4 regions of the Streptomyces sp. NPDC041205 genome follow, and region 1 is predicted to be linked to each of the others. Evidence: riboswitches for the same ligand, from Rfam matches in the RefSeq annotation. Region 1 holds a riboswitch; each other region holds the start of a gene.
The links. A riboswitch is a leader RNA that binds a small molecule or an ion and turns the genes downstream of it on or off. The one in region 1 is predicted to bind cobalamin.
Positions count from the first base shown of each region.

Region 2: another riboswitch for cobalamin. It lies ahead of ACZ6BG_RS09860 (ribonucleoside-diphosphate reductase subunit alpha); the one in region 1 lies ahead of ACZ6BG_RS06340 (ABC transporter substrate-binding protein).
Region 3: another riboswitch for cobalamin. It lies ahead of ACZ6BG_RS00360 (cobalamin biosynthesis protein); the one in region 1 lies ahead of ACZ6BG_RS06340 (ABC transporter substrate-binding protein).
Region 4: another riboswitch for cobalamin. It lies ahead of ACZ6BG_RS20705 (CoA-acylating methylmalonate-semialdehyde dehydrogenase); the one in region 1 lies ahead of ACZ6BG_RS06340 (ABC transporter substrate-binding protein).

Region 1 is NZ_JBVIZH010000001.1:1,459,013-1,465,961, forward strand. Features, by position in the region: gene ACZ6BG_RS06330 (ABC transporter ATP-binding protein) at 53-874, opposite strand; gene ACZ6BG_RS06335 (FecCD family ABC transporter permease) at 907-1,959, opposite strand; gene ACZ6BG_RS06340 (ABC transporter substrate-binding protein) at 2,073-3,056, opposite strand; cobalamin riboswitch at 3,101-3,220, opposite strand; gene ACZ6BG_RS06345 (M67 family metallopeptidase) at 3,239-3,661, opposite strand; gene ACZ6BG_RS06350 (amino acid permease) at 3,745-5,250, opposite strand; gene ACZ6BG_RS06355 (DUF2017 domain-containing protein) at 5,628-6,236, opposite strand; gene clpS (ATP-dependent Clp protease adapter ClpS) at 6,248-6,565, opposite strand; gene ACZ6BG_RS06365 (nicotinate phosphoribosyltransferase) at 6,646-6,949, shown strand, end outside.
Region 2 is NZ_JBVIZH010000002.1:643,472-650,420, reverse strand. Features, by position in the region: gene ACZ6BG_RS09875 (GlxA family transcriptional regulator) at 1-824, opposite strand, end outside; gene ACZ6BG_RS09870 (hypothetical protein) at 918-1,160, shown strand; gene ACZ6BG_RS09865 (ribonucleotide-diphosphate reductase subunit beta) at 1,073-2,113, opposite strand; gene ACZ6BG_RS09860 (ribonucleoside-diphosphate reductase subunit alpha) at 2,113-4,527, opposite strand; cobalamin riboswitch at 4,657-4,798, opposite strand; gene ACZ6BG_RS09855 (hypothetical protein) at 4,987-5,694, opposite strand; gene mctP (monocarboxylate uptake permease MctP) at 5,824-6,949, opposite strand, start outside.
Region 3 is NZ_JBVIZH010000001.1:67,168-74,116, forward strand. Features, by position in the region: gene ACZ6BG_RS00335 (inorganic phosphate transporter) at 1-92, shown strand, start outside; gene ACZ6BG_RS00340 (hypothetical protein) at 105-341, shown strand; gene ACZ6BG_RS00345 (helix-turn-helix domain-containing protein) at 709-1,566, shown strand; gene ACZ6BG_RS00350 (hypothetical protein) at 1,609-2,187, shown strand; gene ACZ6BG_RS00355 (DUF397 domain-containing protein) at 2,445-2,885, opposite strand; cobalamin riboswitch at 2,868-3,018, shown strand; gene ACZ6BG_RS00360 (cobalamin biosynthesis protein) at 3,142-4,092, shown strand; gene ACZ6BG_RS00365 (cobyric acid synthase) at 4,089-5,597, shown strand; gene cobN (cobaltochelatase subunit CobN) at 5,594-6,949, shown strand, end outside.
Region 4 is NZ_JBVIZH010000004.1:188,926-195,874, reverse strand. Features, by position in the region: gene ACZ6BG_RS20710 (acyl-CoA dehydrogenase family protein) at 1-746, opposite strand, end outside; gene ACZ6BG_RS20705 (CoA-acylating methylmalonate-semialdehyde dehydrogenase) at 752-2,251, opposite strand; cobalamin riboswitch at 2,463-2,641, opposite strand; gene ACZ6BG_RS20700 (GNAT family N-acetyltransferase) at 2,956-3,531, opposite strand; gene tsaD (tRNA (adenosine(37)-N6)-threonylcarbamoyltransferase complex transferase subunit TsaD) at 3,531-4,595, opposite strand; gene ACZ6BG_RS20690 (geranyl diphosphate 2-C-methyltransferase) at 4,957-5,850, opposite strand; gene ACZ6BG_RS20685 (family 2 encapsulin nanocompartment cargo protein terpene cyclase) at 5,856-6,949, opposite strand, start outside.

The sequences.
Region 1 (6,949 bases):
GGCCGGACAGGGGCGGGGTGTCCCGGCCGTCGGCGGCAGCGGGTTCCCGGCGTCAGGCCCGGGGCACCCCCGCCGCCCCCGGGAGATACGTCACCGTCGGCGCCCCCGTCGCCGGATGCACCGCCACCTCCGCCGCGACCCCGTACACCTCCGCGAGGAGCTCGCCGGTGAGGACGTCCCGGGGCGGGCCGGAGGCGACGACGCGGCCCGCGTCGAGGACGTACAGACGGTCGCAGTAGTACGCGGCCAGGGTCAGGTCGTGCAGGGCGAGCAGGTTGGCCGTGCCGAGGCCGCGGACCAGGCCGAGGATCTCCAGCTGGTAGCGGATGTCCAGGTGGTTCGTGGGCTCGTCGAGGACGAGGACGGCCGGTTCCTGCACCAACGCCCGTGCGGTCAGGACGCGTTGGCGCTCGCCGCCGGACAGCCGCGCGAAGGCGCGTCCGGCCAGGGCGGCGGCGCCGACCCGCTCCAGGGCGCCGATGACCAGCTCCTCGTCGGCGGCCGTGTCGCCCTCCCAGAAGCGTTTGTGCGGGGAGCGGCCCATGGCGACGATCTGGCGGACGGTGAGTTCGAAGCCCGTGTGGCCGTCCTGCGGGACCGTGGCGACGCGGCGGGCTCGGGCCTTGACGCCGGTGTCCGCCAGGTCGGCGCCGTCGAGCAGGACCCGGCCGCCGGTGGGCGCGAGCGCGCCGTACACGCAGCGCAGCAGCGTCGTCTTGCCGCTGCCGTTGGGGCCGACCAGGCCCACCGTCTCACCTGCGGAGACGGTGAGTGAGACGGCGTCCACCAGGCGGCGGCCCGACGGGATCTCGTACGTGAGGTCCTCGGTGCTCAGCAGGGCGTCGGTGCGGGGCGGGCCCTCGGTACGTGGCAGGTCCTCGGTACGCGGCAGGTCCGTACGTCGCTTCACGCCTCCACCCCCTCCCGCGCCCGCCCCCGCCGGAGCAGCCACAGGAAGAACGGGCCGCCGGTGAGCGCCGTGAGCACGCCCACCGGGATGTCCTGCGGCGCCGCCACCGTGCGGGCCGCGAGGTCCGCCACCACCAGGAACACCGCCCCCATCAGCGCCGCCACCGGCAGCAGCGCCCGGTGCGCGGCGCCCACCAGCATCCGGGCCGCGTGCGGCACCATCAGGCCGACGAAGCCGATGGCGCCGCTTTGCGCGACGAGCACGCCGGTCACCAGCGAGGTCAGCACGAAGACGCCCGCGCGGAACCGGGCCGTGTCCAGGCCGAGGACGGTCGCGCCCTCCTCACCGACCAGGAGCAGGTCGAGCGGGCGGGCCAGCGCGATCAGCAGGGCCGTGCCGACGGCCAGGACCGTCAACGGCAGCGCGAGCATGTCCCAGCGGGCGCTGCCCAGGCCGCCGAGGGTCCAGTACAGGACTTCCTTGAGGTGGTCCGCGCGGGCCGAGACGACCAGGATCAGGCTGGTCAGGGCCGACAGGACGTACGAGACGGCCACGCCCGCGAGGATCAGGCGGGTCGTCGTGAAGCCGCCGCCGGGCTCGCGGGCGAGGGCGTACACCACGAGCAGGGCGAGGAACGCGCCCGCGAAGGACGCCGCCGGGATGGTCACCGTTGTCGCCATGCCCGCGCCGAGGCCGAGCACGATCACCGAGACCGCTGCCGCGGAGGCGCCCGAGGAGACCCCCAGGAGGAACGGGTCCGCCAGGGGGTTGCGGACCAGGGCCTGGAGGGTGGTGCCGACCACCGCCAGGCCCGCGCCGACGGCCGCGCCGAGGATGACTCGTGGGAGGCGGACGTCGAGGACGATCGTGCGGTACGGGGACGGGTCCGCGTTGCCCGTCAGGATCTGGACGACGTCGGCCGTGGGGATCCGTACGGAGCCGAGCGCCAGTGCGGCGACGCTCGCTGCCGCGAGGCCGAGGACCAGAGCCGTGACGACGAGGGTGTACGGGAGGGTGCGGGTGTGGGGGCCTGCCGGGGGCTCCCCGATCCCGCCCCTTCCCGAAACCGGGGGCTGCCGCCCCCGGACCCCCGCTGTCGCCTCTTCGCGGCTCGTCCTCAAACGCCGGACGGGCTGAAATGTGCCCCCGCGCCACACTCGGCTCACCGCAACTGCTCCGCCAGCTTCCGCACCGCCCCCGGCGCCCGCACCCCCAGCACCACGTCCGACAGCGGCAGCACCGCGAACCGCTTGTTCTTGATGGCCGGGACGTCCTTGAGGGCCGGGTCGTCCAGGAGGCGCTTCTTCTTCTGGGCGACCGTGGAGGCGCCGTAGTCGTAGATGAGGATGACGTCGGGGCGGCGGTCGACCACCGTCTCCCAGGAGGCGTCGCCGAAGGACTTGTCGAGGTCGGACATGACGTTGCGGGCGCCCGCGCGTTCGATGATGTCGTTGCCCATGCCGCGGCCGCCCGCGGTGAAGGCCGTCTTGTCGCCGCTGTCGTAGACGAAGACGGCGGGGGCCTTGCCGCCCTTCGCCGACTTCTTCGCCGTGGCGGCCAGTTCCGCCCTGGCGTCGCGCACCCACTTCTCCGCCCGGTCCCGGACCCCGAACGTCGCGCCCGCCTCGCGCACCTCGCGGTACACGTCGTCCATCGTGACGGGCTTCTTGGCGCAGGCCTCGATGTTGAGGCGGGTCTTGATGCCGGACTTGGCGAGGGCGTCGCGGGAGCGGCCGTCGCCCGCCGCGAAGGCGCTCGCGTAACCGCCGTACACGAAGTCGGGGTTGGCGGCGAGGAGCTTCTCGTAGGAGGGGTACTCCTTGGCGAGCACCGGGCGCGACTTGTACGCCTTCTCGTACTCGGGGAGCACCTTGTCGTCGAGGTAGGCGGTCCCGGCGATGCGGTCCTTGAGGCCCAGTTCGAGGAGGATCTCCGTCACGTGCTGGTTCATGGTGACCGCGCGCTTCGGGGGTGCGTCGTACGTCGTCCTCGTCCCGCAGTTGGTGACGGTGTACGGGAATCCGGCGGCCCTGGCGTCGGGTTTCCCGGAGTCGTCGTCGGACGACGAGGACGACGAGCACGCGGTGAGCGGCAGCAGGATCGCCGCCGCGGCGGGCAGGGCGAGGGCACGTACGCGGGTACGCATGGGGTGCGGGCCTCCTCCAGGGGATTTCCGCGTCCCCTGAGTGCATGTGGAGGAGGCGGCAGGTCAGTTCCTGACTCCCGGGCGCGCGGGGCGCGGCCGGTCACAGTGGCGGGACCGCGCCGGATTTCCACCGGCTTCCTGGGTCCTGCCGCCTCGAGGGTCGTGAATCGTGAAGCTCGGCCTCAGTATGCCTCGACGACCCTGACGTCCTCCTCGGTGACCTCCCCCTCCACGATCCGGAAGGAGCGGAACTGGAAGGGGCCCGCGTCGTCGGTGTCGGCGGTGGAGACGAGGACGTAGTGGGCGCCCGGCTCGTTGGCGTAACTGATGTCGGTGCGGGAGGGGTAGGCCTCGGTCGCCGTGTGCGAGTGGTAGATGACGACGGGCTCCTCGTCGCGGTCGTCCAGGTCGCGGTACAGCTTGAGCAGGTCCGTCGAGTCGAACTCGTAGAACGTGGGCGAGCGGGCCGCGTTCAGCATCGGGACGAAGCGCTCGGGGCGGTCGCTGCCCGCCGGGCCCGCGACGACGCCGCACGCCTCGTCGGGGTGGTCCTTGCGCGCGTGCGCGACGATCTGGTCGTGGAGGGCCTGGGTGATGGTCAGCATGTCGGCCAGGATAAGCAGCGGGGCGGCCCCGTACCGAAGTGTGGTACGAGGCCGCCCGCATGCTGGACAGGAGCCGTCCGGGGTCAGTCCTTGGTGACCGGTGCGGCGTCCGCGGCGTTCTCGACGGCCTGGCCGGTGTGCACGCGCTTCTTGAAGGCCGCGGCCTCCGGGTTGCGGCTCTTCAGGACCAGGTAGGACACGCACAGGATCGCGGCCCAGATCGGCGCGCAGTACAGCGAGATCCGCGCGTCCTTGTCGATGCCCATCATCACGATGACCATGCCGATGAAGGCGAGCGCGAACCAGCTCGTGTACGGGGCGCCCGGCGCGCGGAAGGTGGACTGCGGGACGAGGCCGCGGTCGGCCTTGCGGCGGTAGTTGATCTGGGAGACCAGGATCATGATCCAGGCCCACATGCCGGAGATGGTCGCGAAGGAGACGACGTAGTTGAACGCCTCGCCCGGCCACTGGTAGTTGATCCACACGCCGACCAGCATCAGCGCGGCGGACGCGGTGGTGCCGACCAGCGGCAGGCCGTTCTTGGTGAGCTTGGTGAAGAACTTCGGGCCCTGGCCGTTGAGCGCGAGGTCGCGCAGCATGCGGCCGGTGGAGTACATGCCCGAGTTGCAGGAGGAGAGCGCGGCGGTCAGGACCACGAAGTTCACGATCGCGGCGCCGACGCCGAGGCCCATCTTCTCGAAGGCGGCGACGAACGGGGAGACGCCCGGCTGGAAGGACGTCCACGGCACGACCGAGAGGATCATGATCAGGGCGCCGACGTAGAAGACGGCGATGCGCCACGGCACGGTGTTGATCGCCTTGGGCAGGGTCTTCTTCGGGTCCTTGGACTCGCCCGCGGTGACGCCGACCAGCTCGACGGCGAGGAAGGCGAACATCACGATCTGCAGCGTCATCAGCGTGTTGCCGATGCCGTTGGGGAAGAAGCCGCCGTTGTCCCACAGGTGCGAGACGGACGCGGTGTCACCGGCGTCGGAGAAGCCGATGGTGAGGATGCCGGCACAGATCAGGATCATGCCGATGATCGCGGTGACCTTGACCATCGAGAACCAGAACTCCAGCTCGCCGAAGAGCTTCACGGAGATCAGGTTGGCGCCGTACAGGATGACCGTGAAGATCAGCGCGTACGCCCACTGTGGAATGGAGTCATGGGTCCAGTACTGCATGTACTGGGCTGCCGCGGTGACTTCGGTGATGCCGGTGACGACCCAGAAGAGCCAGTACGTCCAGCCGGTCACGAACCCGAAGAACGGGCTGACGAACTCACGGGCGTACTCCGAGAAGGAGCCCGACACGGGCCGGTACATCAGGAGCTCGCCGAGCGCGCGCATGATGAAGAAGATGACGAGGCCCGCGATGGCGTACGCGAGGATGAGGCTGGGCCCGGCCTTGTGAATGGCCTTGCCCGCGCCGAGGAACAGGCCGGTGCCGATGGCACCGCCGATCGCGATCATCTGGATCTGCCGGGCGCCGAGCCCGCGCTGATAGCCCTCGTTGTCGCCGGACGCGCCCTCCGTGGCCGCCGCGGCCTCATTGCCGTCGTGGTGTTCTTCGACCTGCACTGAGGTCATGGTGACGCCTTTCTCCATGCTGATCCGCGCCGCGAACTGCGGTTTCGCCGCGGACCAGGTCCTGATCCCCCCGGATGGTGATGGAGTGCCGCCGACGGTCTGCCGGCCTCTAGCGCCCCCGGTGACATGGGTGGCGTCACCGAGCGGTCGTGAAGATTTATCACGACCGTCACAGTGATCGAATGAGCCATATGTGGCATACGGCACAGGAAGAAGCGGACAAAGAAACCTCGGTGCCGCAAAGGGGGCACCGAGGTGACAGGATCGTTATCCGGATTTGAGCGTCCGTTGAGCGAACGCCCGCGATCTTCAAACCGACGTCACGCGAACGTCGGAAAACCGTCACGACATCGGCGTCACGGCATCACCGCCCGGCGTCACGGCATCAAGGTCTCGACAAGCGTCTCCTGGAGCCCGCCCAGCCACAGATAGGCCATCACCATCGGCTTGCGAGGGTCGGAGTCCGGCAGCCGGTAGAGGAGGTCGGCGTCCTCCTCGTCGGTCACGTCGAGCCGGGCGCCGATCGCGAGCCGCAGGTCGTTGAGCGCGCCGAGCCAGCCGCGCGACTCCTCCGCGGACAGCTTCAGGACGGCGCCGCCCTCGCCCGCGACGGTGAGCGCATCCAGGGAGCGGATCACGGCGAGCGCGTCGTCCCGCTTGCGGGCCCGCAGGTCGTTCTCGGTGAAGCGGCGGAACTCGGCGGAGTACGCCCGCAGTTCGTCGGCCTTCTCCAGGGAGCCGGACTCGGTGCCGGGGCCGCCGTACGCGTCCGGGAGCAGCCTTTTAAGCACCGGGTCGGTGGGCGGCTCGCTCGGGCCCTCGGCGAACAGCTCCGCGAACGGGTCGCCGTCGTCGCCCGCGGGCTCGTCGCCGGGGCCGATCAGCTCCAGGAGCTGCACGGCGAGCGAGCGGATGATCGAGATCTCGACCTCGTCGAGCGCGACGGCGGCGCCGCCGCCCGGGATCGGTTCGAAGTGTCCAGGCATCAGTCGCGTCGCTACTTCCGGTCCTGCTGGAGCGTTGCCCACAGCCCGTATCCGTGCATCGCCTGCACGTCGCGTTCCATCTCCTCGCGGCTGCCGCTGGAGACGACGGCCCGGCCCTTGTGGTGCACGTCCATCATCAGCTTGGTGGCCTTGTCCTTCGAGTAGCCGAAGTACGTCTGGAAGACATAGGTCACATAGCTCATCAGATTGACCGGGTCGTTGTGCACGAGCGTGATCCACGGAACGTCCGGCTCGGGGACCGCGAAGGTCTCCTCTTCCGCGTCCGGGCGTGTGATCTCTACGGGAGCAGCGCTACTCACCTGCCCCATGCTGCCACCCGGGGCGGCCGGGCGCACAAACGGACCCCCGAAATCGTCAGAGTGACGAGATGCGGGGTAGCATCCTTGTCATGAACTCTGGGGAGCATGACCTGGGGCTGCCGGTGGACGTCCCCTCCACCGCGCTCTTCACGGATCACTACGAGTTGACGATGTTGCAGGGCGCGCTGAAGGCGGGCACCGCCGATCGGCGCTCGGTCTTCGAGGTGTTCACCCGCAGACTGCCCGAGGGCCGCCGCTACGGCGTCGTGGCCGGGACCGGGCGGGTCCTGGACGCGGTCGAGAACTTCCGCTTCGACGCCGGCGTCCTCGCCTTCCTGCGCGAGCGCGCCGTGGTGGACGAGCCGACGCTCCAGTGGCTGGCCTCGTACCGCT
Region 2 (6,949 bases), on a different contig from region 1:
GCCTCCAGCAACTCCTGGGCGTGCAGGAGCCGTTGGCGCAGCAGCCAGCGGTAGGGCGTGGTGCCCGTCTCCTGCTGGAAGCGGCGCGCGAACGTACGCGGCGACATATGGGCGCGGGCGGCGAGCTGGTCGACGGTCAGCTCCCGGTCGAGATGGCGCTCCATCCAGGCGAGCACGCCGCCGACGGTGTCGCAGCGGGTGCGGGGCAGCGGCCGCTCGATGTACTGGGCCTGGCCGCCGTCGCGGTGCGGCGGGACGATCATCCGGCGCGCGATGGCGTTGGCGACCTCCGTGCCGTTCTCCCTGCGGACGAGGTGCAGACAGGCGTCGATGCCCGCGGCGGTGCCCGCGGAGGTGATGACCGGGTCCTCGTCGACGTACAGCACGTCCGGTTCGACGATCGCGCGCGGATGGCGCCGCTTCAGCTCCTCGGCGTGCCGCCAGTGCACGGCGCACCGCCGCCCGTCGAGCAGTCCGGCGGCGGCGAGCACGAAGACGCCCGTGCAGACGCTGAGCACCCGGGTGCCGCGGTCGGCGGCGCGGCGCAGGGCGTCGAGGAGGTCGGGCGGAAACTCCCTGGTCACGTAGGAGTCGCCCGCGGGGACGGTGATGAGGTCGGCCTCTTCCAGGCGGTCGAGGCCGTGGGCGGTGGTGATCGAGTACCCGGCGTGGGTGGAGAGCTGAGGGCCCTCGGCGGAGGCGACCGCGAAGTCGTACACCGGCAGTCCCTCGTCGCTGCGGTCGAGGCCGAACACCTCGCAGACGACGCCGAGTTCGAAGGGATGCACGCCGTCGAGCACGACGGCGGCCACGTTGTTCAGCATCCTGCCAGTGTGCCGCAGGTCTGGCAGGAAATCGAGGGTGTGCGGCAGTCCTGCCACTGACGGCGAAGGACGGCCGGCGCGAGAGTGGATGTCATGAACGCACATGACGCACTCAACACGCTGGCCGTCCTCGGAGTCTTCCTGCTGATGGCGCTGCCCTCGCTCATCGGCCACGCGCACGACCGGCGGATCGACCGCCAGCTGCGCGAGGCCGAGCGGGAGCAGCGGCCCTCAGCCGCGAGCCCGGCTCAGAACTCGTCGTCGAAGGAGACCGAACCCTCCACGGCGACCTGGTACGCCGAGGGGCGCCGCTCGAAGAAGTTGGTCAGCTCCTGAACGCCCTGCAGCTCCATGAACGAGAACGGGTTCTCGGAGCCGTAGACCGGCGCGAAGCCGAGGCGCTGGAGGCGCTGGTCGGCGACGCACTGCAGGTACTCGCGCATCGACTCGGTGTTCATGCCGGGCAGGCCGTCACCGCACAGGTCGCGCGCGAACTGCAACTCGGCGTCGACCGCCTCCTTCAGCATGTCCGTGACCTGCTGCTGCAACTGGTCGTCGAACAGCTCCGGCTCCTCCTTGCGGACGGTGTCCACGACCTCGAAGGCGAAGCTCATGTGCATCGTCTCGTCGCGGAACACCCAGTTGGTGCCGGTCGCGAGGCCGTGCAGCAGACCGCGGCTGCGCAGCCAGTAGACGTATGCGAAGGCACCGTAGAAGAACAGGCCCTCGATGCACGCAGCGAAGCAGATCAGGTTCAGCACGAACCGGCGCCGGTCGGCCTGGGACTCCAGGCGGTCCAGCTTCTCCACCGAGTCCATCCACTTGAAGCAGAACTCGGCCTTCTCCCGGATGGACGGGATGTTCTCCACGGCCGCGAAGGCGGCGGCGCGGTCGTCCGGGTCGGGGAGATAGGTGTCGAGCAGCGTCAGATAGAACTGGACGTGCACGGCCTCCTCGAACAGCTGCCGGCTCAGGTAGAGCCGCGCCTCGGGGGAGTTGATGTGCTTGTACAGCGTGAGCACGAGGTTGTTCGCCACGATCGAGTCGCCGGTCGCGAAGAACGCGACCAGACGGCCGATCAGGTGCTGCTCCTCGGGCGTGAGCTTGGCCAGGTCGGCCACGTCCGAGTGGAGGTCGACCTCCTCGACGGTCCAGGTGTTCTTGATCGCGTCGCGGTAGCGCTCGTAGAAGTCCGGGTAGCGCATGGGCCGCAGGGTCAGCTCGAAGCCCGGGTCGAGCAGGTTCTTCTCACCGGTGGTGGAGACGGTGTGGGCAGCGGACTGGGACATTACTGGCAGGCCTCGCAGGACTCGGGGTTTTCCAGGGAGCAGGCGATCGCCTCGGGGTCGGTCACCTGCTGGGGGACGGGGGCAGCGGCGGCGGTCTGGCCGGACGCCGCGCGGGCGATGCGCGTCGCCGGGCGCGAGCGCAGGTAGTACGTGGTCTTCAGGCCGCGCTGCCAGGCGTAGGCGTACATCGAGGAGAGCTTGCCGATGGTCGGCGTCTCCAGGAACAGGTTCAGGGACTGCGCCTGGTCCAGGAACGGCGTGCGGTCGGCGGCCATGTCGATGAGGCCGCGCTGCGGGATCTCCCAGGCCGTGCGGTACAGGTCGCGGACGTCCTGCGGGACCCAGGTGAAGCCCTGCACCGAGCCGTTGGACTCGCGCAGCGCCTCGCGGGTCTGCGCGTCCCACACGCCGAGCCGCTTCAGCTCGGCCACCAGGTAGGAGTTGACCTGGAGGAACTCGCCGGACAGGGTCTCGCGCTTGAAGAGGTTGGAGACCTGCGGCTCGATGCACTCGTACACGCCCGCGATGGACGCGATGGTGGCGGTCGGCGCGATGGCGAGGAGCAGCGAGTTGCGCATGCCGGTCTTGCCGATGCGTTCCCGCAGTGCCGCCCAGCGCTCGGGCCAGGTCAGCTCGACGTCGTAGTGGTCGGGGTGCAGGACGCCGCGCGCGGTGCGGGTCTTCTCCCAGGCGGGGAGGGGACCGTTGCGCTCGGCCAGGTCGGCGGAGGCCTCGTACGACGCGAGCATGATGCGCTCGGCGATGCGGGTCGACAGCGCCCGCGCCTCGGGCGAGTCGAACGGCAGCTTCAGCTGGAAGAAGACGTCCTGGAGGCCCATCGCGCCCAGGCCCACGGGCCGCCACTTGGCGTTGGAGCGCCCGGCCTGCTCGGTCGGGTAGAAGTTGATGTCCACGACGCGGTCGAGGAAGGTGACGGCCGTGCGCACGGTGGCGTCGAGCCGCTCCCAGTCGATGTCGCCGCTCGCGGTGTCGACGAACGCGCCCAGGTTCACCGAACCCAGGTTGCACACGGCCGTCTCGCCGTCGTCCGTGACCTCCAGGATCTCCGTGCAGAGGTTGGAGGAGTGGACGGTGTGGCCCGGCTCGGCGGTCTGGTTGGCCGTGCGGTTGGCGGTGTCCTTGAAGGTCATCCAGCCGTTGCCGGTCTGCGCGAGGGTGCGCATCATGCGGCCGTACAGCTCACGGGCGGGGATGGTCTTCTGCGCGAGACCGGCCGCCTCCGCCTTCTTGTACGCGGCGTCGAACTGCTCGCCCCACAGGTCGACGAGCTCGGGCACGTCCGCGGGGGAGAACAGCGACCACGGCTGGTCGGCGGCGACGCGGCGCATGAACTCGTCGGGGATCCAGTGCGCGAGGTTCAGGTTGTGGGTGCGCCGGGCGTCCTCGCCGGTGTTGTCCCGCAGCTCCAGGAACTCCTCGATGTCGGAGTGCCAGGTCTCCAGGTAGACCGCGGCGGCGCCCTTGCGGCGGCCGCCCTGGTTCACGGCGGCGACGGAGGCGTCGAGCGTCTTCAGGAACGGCACGATGCCGTTGGAGTGCCCGTTGGTGCCGCGGATCAGCGAGCCGCGGGAGCGGATGCGCGAGTACGAGAGCCCGATGCCGCCCGCGTGCTTGGAGAGCCGCGCGACCTGGTGGTAGCGGTCGTAGATGGAGTCCAGCTCGTCGAGCGGCGAGTCGAGGAGGTAGCAGGACGACATCTGCGGGTGCCGGGTGCCGGAGTTGAAGAGCGTCGGCGAGGACGGCAGGTAGTCGAGACGGCTCATCAGGCGGTAGAGCGCGGCGACCTCGTCCAGGGCCCGCTCGGAGGCGTCCTCGGCGAGACCGGCGGCCACGCGCAGCATGAAGTGCTGCGGGGTCTCGACGACCTTCCGGGTGATCGGGTGGCGCAGCAGGTAGCGGCTGTGCAGCGTACGAAGGCCGAAGTAGCCGAAGCGGCGGTCGGCGCCGTCGGCGAGCGCGTCGGCCACGAGGCCGTCGAGGCGCTCCGCGTGCAGGGTGGTGAACTCGGCGGTGCGGTCCGCGATCAGGCCCTCGCGGTGGCCGACGGCGACGGACTGGGAGAACGACGTGACGCCCTGCGAGGCGGCTTCCTCGCGGATACCGATGGTCAGCAGCCGGGCCGCGAGCTGGGAGTACGCGGGGTCCTCGGAGATGAGCCCGGCGGCCGCCTCGGTCGCGAGCTCCCGCAGCTCCACCTCGTCGGCCTTGGCCGACCGGCCGCGCAGCGCGGCGGCGGCAACCCGGCCGGGGTCGGCGTCGGGGAGGTCGGCGGTGAGGTCGGTCAGGACGCGCAGCAGGGCGGTTCCTGGGCCGTCGGTGGTCTGCGCGGCCTGCTCGGCCTCGGCCTGCTTGCCGGCCTGCGCTGACGCGGGTTCGGCGGGCGCGATGGTCACGTGGTGCTCTCCCTCGCTCGGCTCTGGGCCCGCGGAGAGAGGCACGGCGCGGCTGCGCCCGCGCAGGGGCGACTCCGCGTCCACCAACCCATTCCTCGAGGCCCGGACGTCTCGGCACCCGGACCGGACGGTCCAGGCGCGCTGTCGGCAGGTCGTCGGACTCACCGGCGCATGTTGTGGGCGCGAGCGCACAAATGCGTACCAGTACACCGTTGCGGGACAGTTCCGGACTTGCACCGGATTCCCCTGCGGCGACAGCGAGGATGAGCATACATCTTGTGCTGGCTTTCGGTGCCACCCCTAGATGTTGTGTCGGAGGGTAGCGGCGTTGTCGCGGGACGAGGCGCCCTGAACCTCAACTCGGGGGCGGGGCGTGGCATTCCAAGGGGGCGCCCGGGTGCCGCCCGGGGCCCGCTCAGAGGTCGCTGAGGCCCCGCTCGGCCGTCACCGCGGCGCCGTTCAGCCGCCCACGCCCGGCGGGTCCTGGGGGGCGCCGTCGCCGTCGCGGGGGATGTCGCCGCGCTCCACCGGCGTGGCGGGGGAGGTCTTCTTCGGCAGTACGGCGTCCAGCTCGGCGGCGTCCGCGTGGTGGGCCTTCTCGGCGGCGGCGCGCAGCGTGTCGCGGTCCACGAGGCCGGGGTCGGCGGAGATCTGGATGCGCAGGCCGTGCTCGGAGCGGGCGTACGCGTGCCAGGACTCGGCGGAGCCGGAGGAGCCCGCGGAGCCCGATGACCCCGCGGAGCCGGGCGTGCGGTACCAGCCCTTCCCGTCCTTCTCGCAGCGTTCGGCCGGGGGATAGACGCTCCGGCAGGTCCTGCCGTCGACGGTGCCCCGCTCGACGTCGACCTTGATCTGCGCGCCGCCCTCCTTCGCCACGTACACCGCCTGGAAGCCGTCGTCCCCGAGGACGCCCACGGACTGCTCCGCCAGCGCGAACCCGTCGGCCTCGGTCACGTACACGTGCGCCGTCCGGGTCTGGGCGGCGCGGGCGCGGGCCTCAAGGTCGGCGCGGGAGGGCGTCGATCCGGCGCCGGAGCCCGCGTTCGCGGAGCCTGCGTTCCCGGAGGCCCTGTTCTCGGACCCGGCGGTCTCGGAGCCGCAGCCGGTGAGGGCGAGGGGCGCGAGCAGCAGCAGGGCGGCGGGGAGCAGGAGGCGAGGATGCGGCATGGGCCCATTCTTTCGTACGCCGGTTCGGGGCCGGAGGCGGCACGGCGAAGGCCGCCGCGTCCCGGACGGAACGCGGCGGCCTCCAGGGAGGGCGGAGGGGTGACGCTCCCTTGGGCGCCCCCTCGGGCGTCAGTGCCCGGCACCCACCTTCGGCAGCTCCACCGCCACGCCCTTGTCGCCGGCGTCCGCGGTGTAGTCCTCCGGGGACGTCTCGTCGACGCCGTCGGGGGCGCCCACGGCCTTCAGGACGAAGGTGAGGACGACCGTCACGACGATGTTCAGGACGAACGCGGTCAGGCCGATGTAGCCGATCTCGCCGATGCCCGGGATCTCCTTGGACGAGCCGCCGAAGTGCTTCTGCGTAGGCGAGGCGACCCCGTACGCGGCGACCGTCCCGTAGATCATGCCGACCGCCCACCCGGCGAGCAGCGCCCACCGGTGGAACCAGCGCGTGAACAGGCCGCCGACCAGCGCGGGCATGGTCTGCAGGATCCAGATGCCGCCGAGCAGCTGGAAGTTGATGGCGACGGTCTTGTCCATGGTGAGGACGAAGGCGAGCGCGCCCACCTTCACCAGGAGCGAGACCAGCTTGGAGACCTTCGTCTCCTGCGCGGGGGTCGCGTCGGGCCTGATGAAGTCCTTGTAGATGTTGCGGGTGAAGAGATTCGCGGCCGCGATGGACATGATGGCGGCCGGGACGAGCGCGCCGATGCCGATGGCCGCGAAGGCGACGCCCGTGAACCAGTCCGGGAACATGTCCTCGAACAGCTGCGGGATCGCCAACTGCCCGTTCTCGACCTTCACTCCGGCCGCGATGGCCATGAACCCGAGCAGGCCGAGCAGGCCGAGCATCAGCGAGTACAGCGGCAGGATGGTGGTGTTGCGGCGGATCACGTCGCGGCTGCGCGAGGACAGCGTCGCGGTGATCGAGTGCGGATACATGAACAGCGCGAGTGCGGAGCCGAGGGCCAGGGTCGCGTACGTCCAGGTGCCCGCCTCGCCCGGCACGAGGGAGCCGACGGGTTTGCCGGTGGCCTCGTTGGTCGCGGAGAACTTCTCGTTCGCCGCGCTGAAGATGTCGTCGAACCCGCCGAGCTTGATCGGGATGTAGATGATGGCCACCACGATCACGATGTAGATCAGGGTGTCCTTCACGAACGCGATCAGCGCGGGCGCCCGCAGCCCGGACGAGTACGTGTACGCGGCGAGCACGCCGAAGGCGATGAGCAGCGGCAGATCCTTGATGAACCAGTTG
Region 3 (6,949 bases), 1.4 Mb from region 1:
GCCCGGTGGCCGCCACCACCGCGACCCCCACGGCCGAAGGCGCCGCGTCCGCCCCCTCCGTGGCGGACTCCGCCCGGCCCGCCACGGTGTAAGGAAGCAGCAGCATGAAGATCGACTGGGCAGCTCTCGGCTCCGTCTTCGGAGTCAGCCTCGTGGTGACCGTCGCCCTCGTGGGCCTGTTCACCCTCGGCATCGTCGGCCTCTCCAAGCAGGAGCAGGCGCGGGAGGCGCGGGCGAACGGAGGCTCTGCCGCCGCGCTCCCCGCGCGCGTGGGAGCGTACGCGTGCTTCGCACTGTGCGCAGGTGCAGTGGCGTACGGGATCTCGCTGATCGTCGCCTGACACGTCCGGTCACCGCGCGACGGCGCGCGGCGCGGACTCACAGCACAAGCCCGGGGGGCGACCGTGTCGGTCGCCCCCCAGGGCTTTTCGCAGTTCCAGGACGCGGTCCACGGCACCGCAGGCGAGATCAGAAGCACACGGCACCGCACGTCCGTGATCAGGACGCGCCGCCACTCGCTCAAGTTCGATTAGACATATGGCATACTGGGTAGCAGCAGTCTGCTAGGGTCTGCCGCACATATGTCAGACAGAGCGGCTGCGCTGCGCTGCACGGCGGAGGGCACGTCTTCGTTAGGCATAACTTCTTATCGCCGCCCTTCGTACGGCTTCATGGCGAGCTGACTCCTGGTCGTAGTGAAGGAGCCTCATGCCCAGCGAAGTAGACCCGAGCCTGAATCGTCGCAAGCTCCGCATCGCCCTGCGCAAGGCCCGTGAGGACGCCGGGCAGACCCAGGGTGGGGCAGCCGCCGATCTCGAATGGTCGTTGTCGAAGCTGAACCGCATCGAAAAGGGCACCGTCAGCGTCTCGGTGACGGACCTTCGGGCGCTGCTGCGTCAGTACGGCGTGGACGACGAGGAGAAGGTGGCCGAGTTGGTCTCCGCCGCCCGCGGCTCGAAGGGACAGTCGTGGTGGATGCAGTGGTCGGACATCGCGAACCCCAGGTTCACCGAGTACCTCCCGTTCGAGGCGGCCGCGGACTCACTGCGCGCGTACCACCCCATCATCATCCCCGGCCTCCTCCACACCGAGGAGTACGCGGATGCCCTGGCCACACCTGACGTCAGCGACCCCGGCACCCGCCGCCGCCTCGTGGAGTTCCGCACGGCCCGCCAGGAGCGGGTCTTCGACGAGACCGGGATCGACGACCTCCACTTCGTCGTCGACGAGTCGGCGCTGCACCGGCTGATCGGGGATCCTGCGGTGATGCGCGCGCAGTTGCAGCGGCTCATCGAGGTCGCCGAGCACCCCCGCGCCACGCTCCAGGTCCTGCCCTTCTCGGCCGGGGCGCTGCTGAGCACGCAGAACGCGTTCGTGCTCCTCGGGTTCAAGGACGACGACGACCTGATCTACCTGGAAAGCCCGCAGGCCGTCGTGGCCACGCGGGACGACTACGAACTGGTCGCCAACTTCCAGGACTGCTTCGAACAACTGCGGCACATCGCCTACAGCGACAGCCGCTCGATCGACCTGATCAACGAGGTCAAGGAAGGCTTCGCAGGCTGATTCCGGAGCCGTCCGCTCCGGGACGAGGGGAGGGCTGGCACGATGCTGGTCGTCACGTTGGCACGGTGGCTGTTGCGCTGCCTGACGGCCTCAGACACCACGAACCCGGCCGCCCCCACTCCCCCGGGCGGCGTCACGGGCGCCGACGGGGGCCCGGCCGCTGATCCCCTGGACGGCGGCGAGCCCGTCCCCACGGAACCCACCAGCCCCTCCCACATCCACGACCTCTTCAGAGAAGGGATGAAGGATCCGGCGTTCGCCCGCGAGCTGAACCACCTCCTCGACAGCGAGCACCAGCGGAGTCTGCACACGCAGGAGCAGCAGACGCTGGGCTTCCTGGCGAAGGCGGGCTGTGTGTCGGTGTGTCTCGTCGTGGTCGTCGTGGCGCTCGTGCCTGCGGGGATCGTCGCCCGGGGCGTCGTCGCGCACTACGACGTCAACCCCTGGCACTTCGTCGCCGCGCTAGCGGGCGGCTGCGGGCTGCTGACCGCCGCGGTGGGCTGGCTCGTACGGACCCTGCGCCGCGGTCGCCGTCAGGAATCGGCCGCTACGACCGGCGCCGGCCCTCCGGCTGACGGAGCGTCCGCGGACGGTCCCGCTCCACGTGCCGGCGCGGGATGAGCGGCGTGAGCCCCCACACGGCCCCGGCCCCCGCCGCCACGACCGCGGCCGTGGCCAGCCAGACCGCGAGCCGGACCTGGAGCCCCTCCACGAGGAGGGAGGCGAGAGCACCCGTGACGACCGCGACAACACCGCTGAGCACGCAGTACAACACGAAGATGAGGCGCCGGGCGGGCCCTGCGACATGCCTGCTCAGCGGCAGCTGCCTGCTCTCAACCCCCATGGTCTCCAGCCTTTCGTGCGCACGCTGGGACAGCTCACTCCACCCCGACTCTCCCCGAGGCCACCCCCCTGACAAACGCGCGCCACGCCGACGGCGTCACGTTCATGTGCCCTTCACCGCGGTGATTCGAGTCACGGACCCACACCGCTCCCTCCGGATGAGCCACTTCCACACATTCACCGGTCGCCGTGCTGTAGCTGCTGGTGAACCACCGCCCTGCCGGTAAGTACCCGTCGGCCACGCTGCCCCCTTGCCCACTGCCGCCACGAGAGCCGGACGGCGCCGGGGCCCGGCGGCATTCGACCGCGCCCTGCCGGGTTCGCGTTCCGCGTCGCTCTCCTGCTGTCATGTTCAAGCTTACGGAGAGTGGTTGTGCCCGCCTAGCCCTAAACCGGCCCCCCGAGACGGTCCATGTGGACCTCCGCACACTCTCCCGTCGCAGGTCAACAGCGAGTTGACGGGCGTCGCGGGCCATGGTGGACTGCCGGAGCCATTTACGGCGGCAGCAGAGGAAGCCGGTGCGAATCCGGCGCGGTCCCGCCACTGTCATCGGGGATCCCACGCGATCCCCGGGAGCCAGGAACTCTCGCCGCCGGTCTCGTCGAACCAGGGCGCGGAAACCCTGAGTGAGGACATATCGCCATGCGCGGCCGCCCGTTGCCGTCCCCTGCTCCGCCCGGGGCCCCGTCACGGCCGAGAGCCCTCCGCCGCGTGTCGGCGGGCTGACCCCCATGCGTGCCGATCGCGACTTCGCGTACGGCGCCGCCGCCGGACTCCTCGGTGACCTGCTGCTCGGCGATCCTCGCCGGGGGCATCCGGTCGCCGCGTTCGGGCGTGCGGCGGGGGCCGTCGAGCGGGTGCTGTGGCGTGACCACCGCGGGTGGGGCGCGCTGCACACCCTGGTGTGCGCCGGGGGCGCCGTCGGCGCCGGTGCGCTCGTCTCCTTCGCCGTACGCCGCTCGCGTGCCGCTTCCGTCGGGCTGACCGCCGCCGCGACCTGGGCCGTCGTCGGCGGGACCACCCTCGGGCGGGAGGCGCGCGCCATCGGGGGCGCGCTCGCCGCTGGGGACGTGGACGTCGCCCGGGAGCGGCTGCCCCATCTGTGCGGGCGCGATCCCGCTGCGCTGGACGCCGACGGGATCGCCCGGGCCGTCGTGGAGTCCGTCGCCGAGAACACGTCCGACGCCGTCGTGGGGGCGTTGGTGTGGGGGGCCGTGGGGGGTGTGCCGGGGCTCGTCGGGTTCCGGGCCGTCAACACGCTCGACGCGATGGTCGGGCACAGGTCCCCGCGCCACCTCCGGTACGGGTGGGCCTCCGCTCGGCTCGACGATGTCGCCGGGTGGCCCGGGGCTCGGCTCACCGCCGCGCTCGCCGTGGTCGCCGGAGGGTCCCCCCGTGGGGCGGTGCGGGCCTGGCGTGCCGATGCCTCGAAGCATCCGAGCCCCAACGCCGGGGTCGTCGAGGCCTCCTTCGCGGGGGCGTTGGGGGTGCGGCTCGGGGGGTCCCTCTCGTACGGGGGGCGGGTCGAGCACCGGCCCGTCCTCAACGGGGAGGGGCGTGCCGTCGTCGTGGAGGACATCGAGCGGGCCGTGAAGTTGTCCCGGCGGGTCGGGTGGCTCGCCCTGGGGAGCGCGATCGCTGTGGACCTGGTCCGGCCGAAGCGGTGGAGGCGGTTCGCATGAGTGGTGGGCTGCTGGTCGCCGGGACCACGTCCGATGCCGGGAAGAGTGTGGTCACCGCTGGGATCTGTCGGTGGCTCGCCCGCAAGGGCGTCTCCGTCGCGCCGTTCAAGGCGCAGAACATGTCGTTGAACTCGTTCGTCACGCGCGAAGGGGCCGAGATCGGGCGGGCGCAGGCCATGCAGGCGCAGGCCGCGCGGGTGGAGCCCAGTGCGCTGATGAATCCCGTGCTGCTGAAGCCGGGGAGCGACCGGTCGAGTCAGGTCGTGCTCATGGGCAAGCCGGTGGGCGAGATGAGTGCCCGGGGCTATCACGGGGGACGGCAGGAGGCGCTGCTCGACACCGTCGTGGGATGCCTGGAGGAGCTTCGGGGCACGTATGACGCCGTGATCTGCGAAGGGGCGGGGAGTCCCGCCGAGATCAACCTCCGGCGCACCGACATCGTGAACATGGGGATCGCCCGGGCTGCCCGCTTCCCGGTCGTGGTGGTCGGGGACATCGACCGCGGGGGCGTCTTCGCCTCCTTCTTCGGGACCGTGGCGCTGCTGAGTCCGGCCGATCAGGAGCTGGTCGCGGGCTTCCTCGTCAACAAGTTCCGCGGGGACGTGTCGCTGCTCGAACCGGGGCTCGACATGCTGCACGACCTCACCGGGCGGCGCACCTTCGGCGTGCTGCCGTTCCGGCACGGGCTCGGCATCGACGAGGAGGACGGGCTGCGGGTCTCGCTGCGCGGGGCGGTGCGGGAGTCCGCCGTGGCGGCGCCCGTCGGCGAGGACGTGCTGCGGGTCGCCGTGTGCGCGGTGCCGCTGATGTCCAACTTCACCGACGTGGACGCGCTCGCCGCCGAACCCGGCGTCGTGGTGCGGTTCGTGGACCGGGCCGAGGAACTGATCGACGCGGACCTCGTCGTCGTACCGGGGACGCGCGGGACCGTACGCGCCCTTCAGTGGCTGCGCGAGCGCGGGCTCGCGGACGCGCTCGCGCGCCGGGCCGCCGACGGCCGGCCCGTCCTCGGGATCTGCGGCGGCTTCCAGGTGCTCGGGGAGCGGATCGAGGACGACGTCGAGTCGCGGGCCGGGACCGTGGACGGGCTCGGCCTGCTGCCCGTGCGCGTCACGTTCCGGCGCGAGAAGACGCTCGCCCGGCCCGTCGGCAAGGCGCTCGGCGAGCACGTCGAGGGGTACGAGATCCATCACGGCGTCGCCGAAGTCCTGGGCGGGGAACCCTTCTTGGACGGCTGCCGGGTGGGGGCCGTGTGGGGCACCCACTGGCACGGGTCGCTGGAGAGCGACGCGTTCCGGCGCCGCTTCCTCACCGAGGTCGCGCGCGCCGCGGGCCGCCGCTTCGTGCCCGCGCCCGACACCAGCTTCGCCGTCCTGCGCGAGGAACAGCTCGACCTCCTCGGCGACCTCATCGAAGAACACGCGGACACCGACGCGCTGCTGCGCCTGATCGAGACCGGCGCTCCGTCCGGTCTCCCCTTCATCGCACCGGGGGCACCCTCATGACCGTCCTGCTACTGTCCACCGCCGACACGGACCTGCTCGCCGCCCGCGCCTCCGCCGCGCCCTACCGCATCGCCAACCCGACCCGCGTCGACGTGCGCGAGGAACTGCCCGCGCTCCTGGACGGCGCGGACATCGCCGTCGTACGCCTCCTCGGTGGCAAGCGCGCCTGGGAGGACGGGCTCGCCGCGCTCAAGTCGGCCGGGATCCCGACCGTGCTGCTCGGCGGCGAGTCCGTGCCGGACGCCGAGCTGATGGCCGACTCGTCGGTGCCCGCCGGTGTCGTCGCGGAGGCGCTGCGCTATCTCGTCGAGGGCGGACCCGCCAACTTCGTGGAGCTGGAGCGGTTCCTTTCGGACACCGTGCTCCTGACCGGCCACGGCTTCGCCGAGCCGCGGAAGATGCCCGAGTACGGGGTGCACGGGGAGCGCGCGCACGTCGAGGGGCGCCCGACCGTGGGCGTGCTCTTCTACCGCGCGCACCAGCTGTCGGGGAACACCGCGTTCGTCGACACCCTCTGCGACGCCATCGAGGAGAAGGGCGCCAACGCCCTTGCCGTGTACTGCGGTTCGCTGCGCGGCGCCGACTCCGGTCTGTACGAGATCCTCGGGCGCGCCGACGTCCTCGTCGCCACCGTCCTCGCCGCGGGCGGCACCCACGCCTCCGACGCCAGCGCGGGCGGCGACGAGGAGGCCTGGGACATCGGCGCCCTCGCCGACCTCGACATCCCCGTCCTGCAGGGCCTGTGCCTGACCTCGTCCCGCGCCGCCTGGCAGGACTCCGACGCGGCCCTCTCCCCCATGGACGCCGCCATGCAGGTGGCGATCCCCGAGTTCGACGGCCGCGTCATCACCGTGCCGTTCAGCTTCAAGGAGCAGGGCCCCGACGACGTCCCCGTGTACGTCGCCGACCCCGAGCGGGCCGCCCGCGTCGCCGGAATCGCCGTACGCCACGGCAAGCTGCGGCACAAGCCCAACGCCGAGAAGCGGCTCGGCCTGGTCTTCACCGCGTACCCGACCAAGCACAGCCGCGTCGGCAACGCCGTCGGCCTCGACACCCCCGCCTCCGCCGTGCGCGTCCTCGACGCCCTGCGGGACGCGGGCTACGCGGTCGAGGGCCACCCCGACAACGGCGACGAGCTGATCCACACCCTCATCAACGCCGGTGGCCACGACGTCGAATGGCTCACCGAGGAGCAGCTCGCCGCCGCGCCCGCGCGCGTGCCGCTCGCGGACTACCAGGCGTGGTTCGACACCCTCGACCCCGAGCTGCGCGAAGGGATGCTGGAGGCGTGGGGCGAGCCGCCCGGCAGCCTGTACGTCGACGGCGACGACATCGTGCTCGCCTCGCTCCAG
Region 4 (6,949 bases), on a different contig from region 1:
GAGCAGGCGGCGATGCCGAGGCGGCCGCCGTTGAGGCCGTTCATGGCGATGCGGAAGCCGTTGCCCTCGCCGCCGAGCAGCCGGTCCGCGGACAGCCGCACCCCGTCGAGGATCACCTGCCGGGTGGGCTGGGCGTTCCAGCCCATCTTCTGCTCGTTCGGGCCGAAGGACAGGCCGGGGTCGTCGCGCTCGACGACGAACGCGGAGACGCCGCCCGGACCGCTGTCGCCCGTGCGGGCCATCACGATGTACACGTGCGAGGCACCGGCGCCGGAGATGAACTGCTTGACGCCGGTCAGGACGTAGCTGTCGCCGTCGCGCTCGGCGCGGGTGCTGAGCGCGGCGGCGTCGGAGCCCGCGCCGGGCTCGGTGAGGCAGTAGCTGCCGAGCCAGTCCATGGACGTCAACGACCCGAGCCAGCGGGCGCGCTGGGCCTCGTCGCCGTACCGGTCGATCATCCAGGCGACCATGTTGTGGATGGAGAGATAGCCCGCGATGGACGGGCAGCCGGAGGCGAGGGCCTCGAAGACGAGGACGCCGTCGGCGCGGGTGAGCCCGGAGCCGCCCGCGTCCTCGGCGACGTACATCCCGCCGAGGCCGAGGTCCGCGGCCTTGCGCAGCACCTCCACCGGGAAGTGCTTCTCCTGGTCCCAGGCGAGGGCGTGCGGGGCGAGGTGCTCCTGGGCGAAGTCGAGGGTGGTCTCGACGATGGCGAGCTGGTCCTCGGTGAGCAGTGCGCTGGTCATGGCGGTCACCGCATCGTCGGGATGGTGAAGCTCGCGCCCTCCTTGGCCCCGGAGGGCCAGCGCGAGGTGACGGTCTTGGTGCGGGTGTAGAAGCGGATGGAGTCGGGTCCGTGCTGGTTGAGGTCGCCGAAGCCGGAGCGCTTCCAGCCGCCGAAGGTGTGGTACGCGACGGGGACCGGGATGGGGACGTTGACGCCGACCATGCCGGTGTCGACGCGGCGGGTGAAGTCGCGGGCGGTGTCGCCGTCGCGGGTGAAGAGCGCGACGCCGTTGCCGTAGGGGTGCTCGGTGGGCAGCCGCAGCGCCTCTTCGTAGTCGGCGGCGCGTACGACGGACAGGACCGGGCCGAAGATCTCCTCCTGGTAGATCCGCATGTCCGGGGTGACCCGGTCGAAGAGCGAGGCGCCCGCGAAGAAGCCGCCCTCGTGCCCGGCCAGGGTGAAGTTGCGGCCGTCGACGACGAGTTCGGCGCCCTCCTCGACGCCGAGGTCGACGTAGGAGCGGACGCGGTCGAGGGCGTCGCGGCTCACCAGCGGGCCGAAGTCGGCCTCGGGGTCGTCGGAGCGGCCGATCCGCAGCTCGCCGATGCGGTCCTTGAGGCGGGCCACGAGGGCGTCGGCGGTGGCCTCGCCGACCGGCACGGCCACGGAGATCGCCATGCAGCGCTCGCCCGCGGAGCCGTACCCCGCGCCGATCAGCGCGTCCACGGCCTGGTCGAGGTCCGCGTCCGGCATCACGATCATGTGGTTCTTGGCGCCGCCGAAGCACTGGGCGCGCTTGCCGTGGGCGGCGGCGGTGGCGTAGATGTGCGCGGCGATCGGCGTGGAGCCGACGAAGCCGAGCGCCTCGACGCGCGGGTCCTCAAGGAGGGTGTCGACGGCCTCCTTGCCGCCGTTGACGACGTTGAGGACGCCCGGCGGCAGGCCCGCCTCCAGGAAGAGCTCGGCGAGCCGCAGCGGCACGGACGGGTCGCGCTCGGAGGGCTTCAGGACGAAGGCGTTGCCGCAGGCGATGGCGGGGGCGGCCTTCCAGAGGGGGATCATCGCCGGGAAGTTGAACGGCGTGATGCCGGCGACGACACCGATGGGGCGGCGCAGCGAGTGCACGTCGATGCCGGTCCCCGCGTTGTCGGTGAACTCGCCCTTGAGCAGGTGCGGAATGCCCGCGGCGAACTCCACGACCTCCAGGCCGCGCTGGAGGTCGCCGTGCGCGTCGGCGACGGTCTTGCCGTGCTCGGCCGACAACAGCCTTGCCAACGCGTCGCGTTCGCCCTCGACGATCCGCAGGAACCGCATCAGGACGCGGGCGCGGCGCTGCGGGTTCCACTCGCCCCACTCGCGCTGCGCCTCGGCCGCGTCGGTGATGGCCGCCTCGGTCTCCGCGCGGTTCGCGAGCGGGACGCGGGCCTGTATCTCGCCGGTGTTCGGGTCGTACACGTCGGCGAGCGCGCCCGATGTTCCCGGGATGTGCTTGCCGCCGATGAAGTGGGTCAGTTCACGGACCATGGGAGCCTGCTCTTTCGTCAGGTGGGATCCGGGGACGGGCGCGTCCGACCGGCCGTCGGCGGCGTGCGCGGGCAGGCCGGAGTGACGGACGGAAAGGGGACGCGAACGGCCAGGGGGCCGTCAGACAGCGGGGGTTGTCGCTCGCATCGGCGGATCACCGGGGTCGTGGGTGCGCACCGGGGCCATGCGTGTCTGCTCCATCCTCGTGGACAACACGGATCACCCCACGGCCGGTATCCTGACTCCCGGATCAGCGTCCGTTCTCCCGCCTTCCCAACGGACTTCTCCGTCAGTGGCGTTGTCTCACGCGAGAACGCACTCCCCGGTCACAGTGGCGGGACCGCGCCGGATTCACACCGGCTTCCCTGCACCGCGGGCTTCGTCACGAACATATACTTGGACTTCCTAGTAAGTCCACAGCCGACGGGTTCCCACTTGCCGCGGGAACCCCCTATCCGGCTCCTACCGGGGTGCTACGCCCCCAGTTCCGTACGCACGACCCCGGCCAGCCCCGCCAGCGCGGACGCCAGGTCAGCCGCGGCCGCTCCGCCGCCCTGCGCCACCTCGTCCGAGCCCCCGCCCCGCCCGCCGAGCAGCCGCTGGTTCTCGCGGTCGGCGGCCTTGAGCCGGTCGAAGGGGTTACGGGGACTGGGGACTGGCGGGGACTCGGGAGTGCGGGCTGCCGGGGCTGGGCTGCTGGGGGACTACGCGGGCGGGAAGGTGTCGGGGCGCGCGGGGTGGCGCGGGCCGAGGAAGACGGCCGTGCCGTATCCGTTCGGCCCGGCAGGGGTGACCTGTCGCCAGCCGAGCCGCTGGTAGAAGCGGACGGTGGCGTCGGCCTTGACGGACGTGAGCAACCAGCAGCGGCCGCCGGGCGCGTCGCGCGTGACCTCTTCGAGGAGCCTGCGGCCGAGGCCGAGGCCGTGCGCGCCGGGCATGACGGCGAGTTCGTCGACCTCCAGGCCGCCGCACAGCCACGCGGCCGTGCGCTCGGCGCCGAGCGCGGCGCTGACGCGCGGATAGGAACGCGTGGCGGGCAGCGGGGTCCCGGTCGTCCAGGCGGTGGCGAAACCGAGCACCCGGTCGCCGTCGAGGGCCACCGCGCCCGTGAAGCCGGGACGGTCCAGGTCACCCGCGAGGCGTTCCAGGTAGACGTCGGCCTCGGCGGGGTCGGAGTTCCACGGCGGCTCGGCGAACGCCGCGGCGTAGACCTGCCGGATGCCGTCGCGGTGGGTGAGCAGGTCGGGGCCCGGCAGGCGGTGTATGAGGGCGTCGGTCATCAGGCGGCCCTCGCGAGCGTCGCCGTGGGGTGCAGCGCCGCGTGCTCCAGCGGCGCCGACGGATCGATCGACACGTCCAGGGGAGCCGGTTCGGCGCCCGCGCGGACCAGCAGGTCACCGACGGCGGCGATCATCGCGCCGTTGTCGGTGCACAGGCCGAGCGGCGGGACGCGCAGGGTGATCCCGGCGGCCCGGCAGCGCTCCTCGGCGAGGGCCCGCACCCGGGAGTTGGCGGCGACACCGCCGACCACGACGAGGGTGTCCACGCCGTGCGCGGCGCAAGCGGCGACGGCCTTGCGGGTCAGGACGTCGGCGATGGCTTCCTGCAGCGCGGCGGCGCCGTCGGCGACCGGCAGGTCGCCGTCCGCGTGGCCTTCGGCCCAGCGCGCGGCGGCCGTCTTCAGGCCGGAGAAGGAGAAGGCGTACGGATCGTCGCCGGGGCCGGTCAGCGGGCGCGGGAACGCCACGGCGTCCGCGGTGCCGGACCGCGCCGCCCGGTCGACGGCGGGGCCGCCCGGGTAGGGCAGCCCGAAGACGCGGGCGACCTTGTCGAAGCACTCGCCCGCCGCGTCGTCCAGGGTGTCGCCGAGATGGGCGATCGGATCGCGGGCCAGGTCCCGGACGAGCAGGAGCGAGGTGTGGCCGCCGGAGACGATCAGGACGACGCACGGGTCGGGCAGCGGGCCGTGCTCCAGGGTGTCGGCGGCGACGTGCCCGGCGAGGTGGTGCACTCCGTACAGCGGTACGTCCAGGGCGTAGGCGAGGGACTTCGCCCCGGCGAGGCCGACCTGGAGGGCGCCGGACAGGCCGGGGCCCGTCGTCACGGCGACCGCGCCGATGTCGCCGAGGCCGAGGCCCGCCGTGTCCAGGGCGCGGCGGACGACCGGTGTCAGCGCGTGCACGTGGGCGCGGGCGGCGATCTCGGGGACGACGCCGCCGTAGCGGGCGTGCTCGTCCATGCTCGACGCGACCGCGTGCCCGAGCAGCCGTCCGTCGCGGACGAGGCCGGCGCCGGTCTCGTCGCAGGACGACTCGATTCCGAGCACGATCCGAGGGGCGGCCATGACTGTTCTCCCGACGCCGTTCGATTTTGCGCTTTCTTTCCGCGCCTACCGCCTTCCCATAGTAGTTGCGACAGATGTGCAATACGCCTCAGTCGTTCGGCCGCCGCTCTCCCCTCCCCCGCCGGCCCGGGATGCGCCTCCCCCCTCGATCGCGGGGTAGGCACGAAGGTGCTGCAGTTCTCGTCGACGGCGAGGCGGCGGCCGAACGGCGCCATCGCGTGCGGTCCCGTGCTGAACGTCTCGGTGCGCGCGGCGTGTTCGGCCCGCGAACCGCCGTACCCGCCGGTCATGCCCCGGCAGGGCACAACCGGCGGGTACGGGCCCGCCCGGTCAGCGGATGGCCGGATCGGACCCGGTCAGATCAGACCCGGTCGGCCGCGATGAGGAGGTACTGGAACGACCCGTCCTTGTAGGAGTTGATGAACGCGTCCTCGATGCCCGTGACCAGCGAGGACGTGGCCCGCAGCTCCCAGTAGGGGAGGGTGTCGGGGGTGAGGTCGACGACGGCCTGCGGCACGAGGCGATGGTCGGCCATGGCGCGCATGTACTCACGGCGCGAGTGGATGTTGCACTCGAAGTGCGCGTTGATCTGGGAGACCCACTTCGAGGGCTGGCCGTACCGCGGGTTCCAGCAGCCGGTGATGGTCACATAGCGGCCGCCGACCTTCAGGATGCGGGAGTGTTCGGCGAACAGGTCCTGCAGGTCGACGTACATGCTCGACTCGTTGTTCCACGACGCCGCGGCCTGCCCGGTCTCGAAGGGCGTGGCGAGCATGTTGCAGACACGGGCGCGGACGTGGTCCTCAATGCGGAGTTCGCGGGCGCGCCGGTTGGCGAACTCGGCCTGCTTGGCCGACAGCGTGACTCCCTCGACCCGGCATCCGAAGCGCTGGTGCGCCATCACCATCGAGCCCCCGCGGCCGCAGCCCGCGTCCACCAGCGTGTCCTCGTGCCCGATGTCGCCGAGGTGCCCCAGGAGGACTTCGGCCTGCGCCGACTCCAGCCGGTGGAGCTCGGCGATCAGTTTCTTCTCGTACTCGCTGTCCTGGGGGTCGCCGAGGGCGGTGTCGTCGACGTCGCCGATGCCGTAGTGGTGGTGGTAGAGACCGTCGACATCGCCGAGACGCAGGTTCACGGGCCTGGCCTCCCCGTCCCAGTAGCGGGCGATGTCCCCCTGGTAGGGCGTCGCCGGGCCGGGGATGCGCACAGGGGCGTCGGTGGCGGTGAATTCGGTGCTGGTCACAGATGAGTCCATTCTTCCTACCAGAAGTCGGGCAGGCTGTAGCGATAGGTGTTGGTCTGGTGCCAGTGGTGGTTGCCGTCGACCCACGCGGCCACGCCCCGCAGGAAGCGCTGCACACTCGGGACCGGGCAGTCGGCCGCCAGGGCGGCGGCGTGGGACTCGAAGTCGTGCATGAGCTCGTTGTGGACCTCGACCGACTTCAGATAGGCGTCCCGGTCGGAGAGGCCCTCACGTTCGGCGATCACGACGGGCAGGTTCAGGTGCCGGCCGGGAGCGTCGAGTTCCTTGGTGTACGAGTACAGGTCGTTCACGATGGTCGTCGCGTTTCCCGCGAGTGCGATGACCTTCTGCATGGCGGCCTGGGCGTGCAGGTCCATCGGCAGTTCGTAGCCGCCGACGGTGTCGGTGATGGTGGGGCAGGGTCGGAAGTTGTTGAACTGGCGCATCGCCAGGTACTCCCAGACCTCGGGGACGTGGTCCATCTGGGCCCAGGCGGCTTCGGCGAGGTACCCCATGTGCAGCCGGGCCATGTCGTGCCGGAACCGGTCGGCCTGGGAGGGGCTGGCCGCTTGGACGAAGTACTCCATGGCGGAGCGGTAGGCCCGCCGGGGCGCGTCCTCGTGCAGCGACTTCGCCCAGTGCGGCTGGTACTCCCGCGTCGTGTGCAGGGGGTCCAGGGCGGTGTGCGCAAGAAGCAGGCGCTGGCCGAGGCCGTCGGGCGAGCCCCCGTGGTCCTCGCAGTAACAGTCGTCCACCGCGTTCTCGGCCACCATCAGGCGGGTGGCGACCATCAGGTGGTCGACGGTGGGCGCGTCCGGATGGCAGCCGACCATGTAGCGGCCCACGGAGAAGCCGTCGAACTCCTCCGCCCAGTCCTCGGGGTACAGGGCGACCTCGTCCAACGCCCAGGACTTGATCCTGCGGCTGACCTCCTCGACCCGCACCGGGTCGGGCTCGGGCACCGGGTGGTGGTAGAGGCCCGGGATCGGCCTGCCTTCCGCCGTGGCCGCCGGCGGCTCCGACGGCGACTGCGGTGTCGGGGGCTGCTCCCGCAGGATCAGGCGCAGACCCGCCGTGCCCAGGCCGCTGGGGCCCCGCAGGATCCGTTCGA